Pseudoduganella albidiflava: one gene and its partner. The protein of the gene in region 1 interacts with the protein of each later gene in a pairwise test. Links are inferred from orthologs where the notes say so. Each region holds a gene or a part of one and is shown on either strand. Other genes may lie near its edges.

Evidence for each region.
Region 2: the proteins of EYF70_RS23165 (region 1) and kdsB interact in binary tests that used the Escherichia coli proteins (3 or more experiments, as listed by UniProt). The link is inferred for Pseudoduganella albidiflava from one-to-one orthologs.

What each region holds. Positions count from the first base shown.
Region 1 is NZ_CP036401.1:5,589,844-5,594,016, reverse strand. The notes cover bases 519-3,339. They hold EYF70_RS23165 (TetR/AcrR family transcriptional regulator), read right to left. Parts: upstream 2,322-3,339; coding sequence 1,716-2,321; downstream 519-1,715. Other genes in these bases: EYF70_RS23155 (type 1 glutamine amidotransferase domain-containing protein), read right to left, coding at 3,265-3,339; EYF70_RS23160 (alpha/beta fold hydrolase), read right to left, coding at 2,385-3,143; EYF70_RS23170 (aldehyde dehydrogenase family protein), read right to left, coding at 519-1,578. Also shown: EYF70_RS23175 (MFS transporter), read right to left, coding at 1-30; more of EYF70_RS23170, read right to left, coding at 106-518; more of EYF70_RS23155, read right to left, coding at 3,340-3,945. UniProt on the Escherichia coli protein: Involved in response to both electrophiles and reactive chlorine species (RCS). Represses the transcription of the nemRA-gloA operon by binding to the NemR box.
Region 2 is NZ_CP036401.1:5,071,970-5,075,643, forward strand. Bases 677-3,674 are described here. They hold kdsB (3-deoxy-manno-octulosonate cytidylyltransferase), read right to left. Parts: upstream 2,553-3,674; coding sequence 1,800-2,552; downstream 677-1,799. Other genes in these bases: EYF70_RS20995 (sodium-translocating pyrophosphatase), read right to left, coding at 677-792; adk (adenylate kinase), read right to left, coding at 1,020-1,676; EYF70_RS21010 (Trm112 family protein), read right to left, coding at 2,638-2,814; lpxK (tetraacyldisaccharide 4'-kinase), read right to left, coding at 2,795-3,674. Also shown: more of EYF70_RS20995, read right to left, coding at 1-676. UniProt on the Escherichia coli protein: Activates KDO (a required 8-carbon sugar) for incorporation into bacterial lipopolysaccharide in Gram-negative bacteria.

The DNA of each region.
Region 1 (4,173 bases):
GCCGATGGGGGAAGTGGATTGGACGGACACGGTATTTTTCTCCTGGCGTGCCCGGTCTGGAGCCCGGGAACGCTGCTTAGTGGTGGATGAAATCGATGGACGGCATCAGGACCGGGATTTGTGGATCAGGACGGTCTTGGGATTGGTGAACAGCTGCCGACCTTCGCTGCCGTGTTCCGTGCCCAGGCCGGACTGCTTGTGGCCGCCGAACGGGATGTCGACGCCCTGGGTATGAATTTCATTGACCCACACCATGCCGGTCTCGAGACGGTTGGCGACGGCGACGGCGGCCCGCGTGTCGCGGCCCCATACGGAACCGCCCAGGCCGTACGGGCTGGCGTTGGCGCGTTCGACCACGTCGTCGATGTCGTCATAGGCGATGATCGGCACGATCGGGGCGAACTGTTCTTCCTGCACGATCATCGAGTCCTCCGGCGGGTTGTCGACCACGGTAACCGGGATGAAATATCCGGGACGGTCCGGGTCCACTTCGCCACCCAGCGCGACCTTGTAGCCCCTGGCCTTGATGTCGTCGAGGAAGGTCCTGACCTTCTCGAACTGCATGCGGTTCTGCACCGGCCCCACGGTGACTTCCGGATCCAGGCCATCGCCCAGTTTCTGCCGGCGCGCATAGGCGACGAAGGCGTCGACGAAGCGCGCGTGATACGAACGGTGCACGTAGAGCCGCTTGATACCCACGCACCACTGGCCGGAGTTGCCCACGGCACCCCAGAACAGCTGGGGAACGATCGATTCCCAGTCGGCATCGGGCATGACGATGGCCGCGTCGTTGCCGCCCAGTTCCAGCGTGACGCGCTTCATCGTCCCCGCCGCCGAGCGGATCACGTGCTTGCCGGTGGCCGTGGAGCCCGTGAAGCTGATCTTGGCGATGTCCGGATGCGCCGTCATGTGCGGCCCCAGTTCATCGTTCCCGGACACCACCGACAGCACGCCCGGCGGCAGGACCGACTGGGCGATCTGGCCGAAGCGCAGCGAGGTCAGCGGCGTGAAGGGCGACGGCTTGATGACCATCGTATTGCCGGTGATGAGCGCCGGCGCAACCTTCCACAAGGCCAGCAGAACGGGGAAATTCCATGGCGTGATGGCGCCGATGACGCCGAGCGGCGTGTGGTGCAGTTCGACGACATGGCTGTCGGTCTCCTCGACGATCTCCACGGGGATGCGGCGCGCGGCGATCTGGCGGATCCAGGAGATGGCCTGGTCGACTTCGGGCTCGGCCATGGTCTTCAGCGGCTTGCCCTGTTCCAGCACGAGCAGGCGGGCCAGTTCGTCGCGGTGCGCGGCGAGGGCGTCGGCGTAGGCTTCCAGGTATTGCTGGCGCCGGTCGTAGCCGATCATGGACCAGGACTTGAACGCGGTCCGGGCGGCGGCGATGGCGTCGTCGAGCTGGGCGATGTTCGCGGCGGGTGCCTGGGCCAGCGGCTTGCCGGTGGCGGGATTGAACACGTCGAAACTGGCCTCGGCCGTTGCGAGCTGGCCACCGATGCTCAGGTAATAGGGGCCGTCGAACAGCGGAGCAGTTTGGGTGGCGGTACGAAGGGAGGTTGCAATGGACATGACGTTCTTTCTTTCATCAGGATCAGTCTGGTTGAATTAGACCGGTCGACTAGTTCATGGGTTTAAAAAAACACTTCGCGGGAAGTGTTGGGACTGGCCCGCCGTCCGGGCCAGCTTATTGGTTGAAACTGGGCAGCTTAGTTATCCAAATGCAGCATCTGGCGCGTGACCGCCATGGCCGAATCGAACGGTGCGGTACCGCGCACGATCTTGACCATGACACTGGCGCCGAGCCACAGCTGGTACAGGCTTTCGGCGATCCGCTTCGGGCTGTCGTCGACCGCCAGCGAACCTTCCGCCACGCCCTGTTCGATGGCATCGGCCAGCTTCGCGATGATCGCCGAGGTTCCCTGGTTCAGTACCGTGCGCATCGCTTCGGACAGGTCGGCCACTTCCGCGGCGAGCTTGACCGCCAGGCACTTGCCCTGGCAATCCAGGAAGGACTGGTTGTCGCGCCACATATCGAAGTAGTCCAGCAGGCGCTTTGCCATGGTCACGCCGGGCTGGCCCATCACGGTGTCGATGTCGGCCAGGTAGTCTTCGAAGTAGCTCGACAGTAATGCCTCGCCGAAGGCATCCTTCGAACCGAAGTAGTGGTAGAAGGAGCCTTTCGGTACCTTTGCTTCCGTCAGGATCTCGTTCAATCCGACGGCCGAGAACCCCTTGCCGGACATGATGCGCTGCCCGACCGCAAGGATATTGTCGCGGACGTCGGACGATTCGTTGGTATGTGCTTTAGCCATGGGGGCACTATACGTCTAAATAGACCAGTCGTCTAGAGTCGGGCCGAAAAAGCGCGATTTGACTCATTTGCCGGCCGCGGCCGCTGCCTGTTCGATCACCCTGGCGACCTGTTCGGGATGCGCGATGAAGGCGACGTGGCTGCCATCGATCTCGACGGTCTTGCTGCCCGCGCGTTTTGCCATCGTGCGTTCCAGCTCAGGACTGACGGTACGGTCGGCCGTGGAAATGATCGCCCAGCTCGGTTTGCTCCGCCATGCCGCCTGCGACACGGGCGTGGTCGCCGCCTGGACTGCCGGCATGACCTGGGAATACGCCATGAACCGGGCGTCGGCCGCCGGCAGGTCCGCCGCGAAATCGGCATGGAAGCGGGCCGGGTCGAAGTACAGGTGCCCATCCGCCGTGGCCTGGATACCTTTGGTGGCCGGCGCGATCCGGTCAGCCAGGTCCTTCAGGCTTTCACCGGCATCGGGCAGGAACGCGGCGACGTACACCAGGCCCGCGACCTTCGGATGGTTGCCCGCTTCCGTGATCACCACGCCGCCATAACTGTGGCCGACCAAGATGCTGTCGCCCTGCCGGGCATCGATCGCCCGCGTCGTTGCTTTCACGTCGTCGGCCAGCGAGGTTTCCGGCTGTTGCACGACGGTGACGTTGAAACCGTCGCGAGTGAGGATGTCGGCCACGCCTTTCCAGCCGGAGCCGTCGGCGAAGAAGCCGTGCACCAGCACGACGTTCTTGACGGGGGCGGGTGCGGCGGCCTGCGCGCCGACGGCGGCGAACGACAGGGCGAGTGCGGTAACGATGCGGTTCAGTTTGTTCATGACTAGGCTCCAGGTAAGTGAGGGATGACGGGATGCTTCAACAACGTGTGTACTTCAGGGGCGGTGCCGGATGCCGGCGCGGCGCTTCCGCTGGGGAAGGGCGCCTCGCCGCATCGGCGCATCAGGCCAGTTGCTCGAGCAGCAGCGCCGCGGCTTCGGCCGACGAGGCCGGGTTCTGGCCGGTGATCAGCAAGCCGTCGCGGACCACGTACGAGCCCCAGTCCGGACCGCTGGAATACACGCCGCCCTTGGCCTTGAGCTCATCCTCGACGAGGAACGGCACCACGTTGGTCAGGCCCACGCCTTCTTCTTCGGTATTGGTGAAGCCGGTCACCTTCTTGCCTTCGACCAGCGGGCGGCCGGCCGGCGTCTTCACGTGGCGCAGCACGCCGGGCGCATGGCAGACCAGGGCGACCGGCTTGGCCGCGGCCAGGAACGATTCGATCAGCGCGATCGAATGGCGGTCTTCCGCCAGGTCCCACAGCGGGCCGTGGCCGCCCGGGTAGAACACGGTGTCGAACTGGCCCTGGTCGACGCTGTCCAGGCGCAGCGTGGAAGCCAGCTGCGCGTTGGCCGCGGCATCGGCTTCGAAGCGGCGCGTCAGGTCGGTCTGGAACGATGGTTCGTTGCTTTTCGGGTCCAGCGGCGGCTGGCCACCCAGCGGCGAAGCCAGCACGACTTCGACGCCGGCATCCTTGAAGGCGTAGTAGGGCGCCGCCAGCTCTTCGAGCCAGAAGCCGGTCTTGCGGCCGGTGTTGCCGAGTTGATCGTGCGAGGTGAGGACCATCAGGACTTTTTTCATGGTGTTGCTCCAAAGTAGGTTTTCGATTAGACCGGTCGTCTTGTAAGTATGCAAGCGCGACAGGTTGGTGTCAATGGTGCGGATCGTTTGTTTCCTGCACCGATGGAGACAAGATAACAGCAAGTAGACCGGTCGTCTAGAATTATTTGAAGTTTTTTATCGGGCGCGGATCGGTGACCGGCAAGAGAAGCAGGTGTCCGGGCGGAGGTGGTGCGAAGCGAGATGAAA
Region 2 (3,674 bases), 520 kb from region 1 along the record:
GATCGCCTCGCGCGGGCTGTCGGCGATCATCAGCGCACCCAGCAGCATGGTGGCGATCAGGGTCACCACGTAGGTCTCGAACAGGTCGGCCGCCATCCCGGCGCAATCGCCTACGTTGTCGCCCACGTTGTCGGCGATGACGGCGGGATTGCGCGGATCATCCTCGGGGATGCCCGCTTCCACCTTGCCGACCAGGTCCGCGCCCACGTCGGCGCCCTTGGTGAAGATGCCGCCGCCAAGGCGCGCGAAGATCGAGATCAGCGAAGCGCCGAAAGCCAGCCCGATCAGCGGCTTGATCACGTCGTGATGCGACAGCTGGGGCGATGGATACGCGCTGCTGGCGAATGCAGTGAGCATGCCGTAGAACAGCGCCACGCCCAGCAGGCCCAGCCCCACCACCAGCAGGCCGGTGATGGCGCCGCCCTTGAACGCCACGTTGAGCGCTTCGTTCAGGCCCACCGTGGCCGCCTGCGCCGTGCGCACGTTGGCCCGCACCGACACGTTCATGCCGATGAAGCCGCAGGCGCCGGACAGCACCGCGCCGATCAGGAAGCCCAGCGCGGTCTGCACGCCGAGCAGCAGGAAGATGACAACGAGAAGGATGATGCCGACGATGGCGATGGTGCGGTATTGCCGCGCGAGATAGGCACTGGCGCCCTGCTGGATCGCCGCCGCGATTTCCTGCATGCGGGCGTTGCCGGCATCCTGCCCCAGGATCCAGCTGCGCGAATACAACCCGTATATCACCGCGATGACGCCACATGCCACCGCAAACCACAGACCTGCTGCCATATGTCCCCCTTTGTGAACCAACGTTGTCGAATGGTGCAAATCGGACTTCATCACGCCGCGCGGCGCGGCTGGGGCCTGTGCAGGTCCCTAACGAAACGATGCAAACGAAACGATGCGAACGAAACTGTGCGAACGAACGGGCAGCCATCGGGGCCGGCCGGGAGTCGCTGCGGCCTAAAGGGGGCCGGCAAAAAAAAACGGACCGTGCCGGTCCGTTTTTTGGGTTCTTATTCCGCCAGCGCGGCGAACGCGCGGTCGCGGATTTGATCGACGGCTCCGACACCCTCGATCTTGCGGTACTTCGGCGCTTCCGTGGCGCCCGATTTGGCCCACTCGTTGTAATAGCCGAGCAGCACTTCGGTCTGGTTGTGGTAGACGTCGAGGCGCTTTTTCACGGTCTCGGCCTTGTCATCGTCGCGCTGCACCAGCGGCTCGCCGGTCACGTCGTCCAGGCCTTCGGCCTTGGGCGGATTGAACTTGACGTGGTACACGCGGCCCGAGCCGGGATGGCAGCGGCGGCCATCCATGCGTTCGATGATCTGTTCGTCCGGCACGTCGATTTCCAGCACGTAGTCGATCTTCACACCGGCATCCTTCATGGCGTCGGCTTGCGCGATCGTGCGCGGGAAGCCGTCGAACAGGTAGCCATTGGCGCAGTCCGCTTCCTTCAGGCGATCCTTGACGAGACCGATGATGATGTCGTCGGAAACCAGCTGCCCAGCGTCCATCACTTTCTTGGCTGCCAATCCCATCTCCGTACCGGCCTTGATGGCGGCCCGCAGCATGTCACCGGTCGAAATCTGGGGAATGTTGTATTTTTCCTTGATGAAGTTGGCCTGGGTGCCCTTGCCGGCGCCGGGTGGTCCTAACAGAATGAGACGCATGAAAATTCCTAAAACAATTTTAATAGTTTGATGGTAAGTGTGTCATTAGTGACGAAACTTACCACAAAACGCCGGCCCAACGCCACTTCGGGAGGCCGTTTGGGATGCAAAAACGTCAAACGCTCAGCCGAAGTGAGCGCGCACCCGTTCCAGGTCTTCGGGGGTATCGACACCGGGTGCCGGTGCCGCGTCGGTGACGTGCACGGCGATAGGATGGCCATGCCACAGCACGCGCAACTGTTCGAGCGCTTCGATGGTCTCGAGCGGCGACACTTCCAGCAGCGGATAGGCTTGCAGGAAATCGTTGCGGTAGGCGTACAGGCCGATGTGGCGCAATGGCACATAGCCGGCGGGAAGCACGGCGGGACGGGACTGCGCGAACGCATCGCGGGCCCAGGGGATCGTGGCGCGGCTGAAGTACAGCGCGCGGCCGGCCTTGTCCAGCACCACTTTCACCACGTTCGGATTGAACGAGTCGGCGGCATCGTGGAGCGGATGCGCGCAGGTGGCCATTGGCACGCCGGCACCGATGCGCGCGGCGCACGCGGCCAGCAGCGCCGGATCGATCAGCGGCTCGTCGCCCTGCAGGTTGACCACCACCGCTCCGGGCGGCAGGCCGAGCGCGCGTGCCACCTCGGCGATGCGGTCGGTGCCCGAAGGATGATCGTCGCGCGTCATCAGCGCGGCGATGCCGTGCGCGGCGCAGGCGTCGAGGATGGACGGGTGGTCGGTGGCGACGATGATGCGTTCGGCGCCGGACAGCGCGGCGCGCTCGGCCACGCGCACCACCATCGGCTTGCCGGCCAGGTCGGCCAGCGGCTTGTTCGGCAGCCGGGTCGACGCCAGCCGCGCGGGAATGATGACGGTAAAGGTCACGGTGTCTCGATGTTCAGGTCGGCGCGCATGCGAGGGATGCTAATCCAGGCGGCACGGATGTCCTCTGCGGCGATTTCGCAGTCATTCACTCCGCGGTGTCCTGCAGCGTGCGGGCTTCGTCGGCCCACATGATCGGAATGCCGTCGCGGACCGGATAGGCCAGGCGGTCGCCGCGGCAGATCATTTCCTGGGCCTTCTTGTCGTATTCCAGCGGGCCCTTGCAAACGGGGCAGACCAGGATGTCAAGCAAACGTGCTTCCACGGCATTTCTCCACAATGTGTGCGATCAGCGCGGCATCGAGCTGCGCGCCGACGGGGACGACCCACAGCCGCGGATCGTCCCTCAGTTCTTCGATATGCGCGCATTTTACTGCATCCTTCTCGGTCATCAAGATCGCGTCCGCCGCCACGCGCGCAAAGGGCCGGTCGAGGAAATCGTGGTGGTCGGGCAGCGGCAATTCCTCGAACGCCAGCCCGGCATCGGCCAGCATGCGGAAGAAGCGTTGCGGATTGCCGATGCCGGCGGCGGCGACCAGCCGGCCCTTGCCACCCATCCGGGCCAGCGGCACGCGGTCGCGGCGGTCCGCCAGGCGTTCGGCAACGGTGCCGGCAAGGGTCATCTGGAATGGCGTGCCTCCCACGCTGGCCGCCAGCTGCGGCGCCAGTACCGGCACGTTGACGACGGTGACATCGCGCCGGCGCGAGGGCGGCTCGCGCAGCGGCCCCGCCGGCAAGGTCCAGCCGTTGCCCACCCCGCGGCCGTCGAACAGCACCACCTCCACGTCGCGCTGCAAGGCATAGTGCTGCAGCCCGTCGTCGGTGACGATCACGTCCACTTCCGGATGCGCGGCCAGCAGCGCCCGGCCCGCCGCCACGCGGTCGCGGCAGACGAACACCGGGCACGCGGCGCGGGTGGCGATCAGCACCGGCTCGTCGCCCACCTGGGCCGGCGTCGACAGCGCGGTGACGGGGCGCGGTCCATCGCCCTTGCCGCCGAAGCCGCGCGACACCACGCCCGGCCGCATGCCCCGCGCGCGCAGCTGCTCGACCAGCCAGATCGTCAGTGGCGTCTTGCCCGTGCCGCCGATGAAGATGTTGCCGACCACGATGACCGGCACCGGC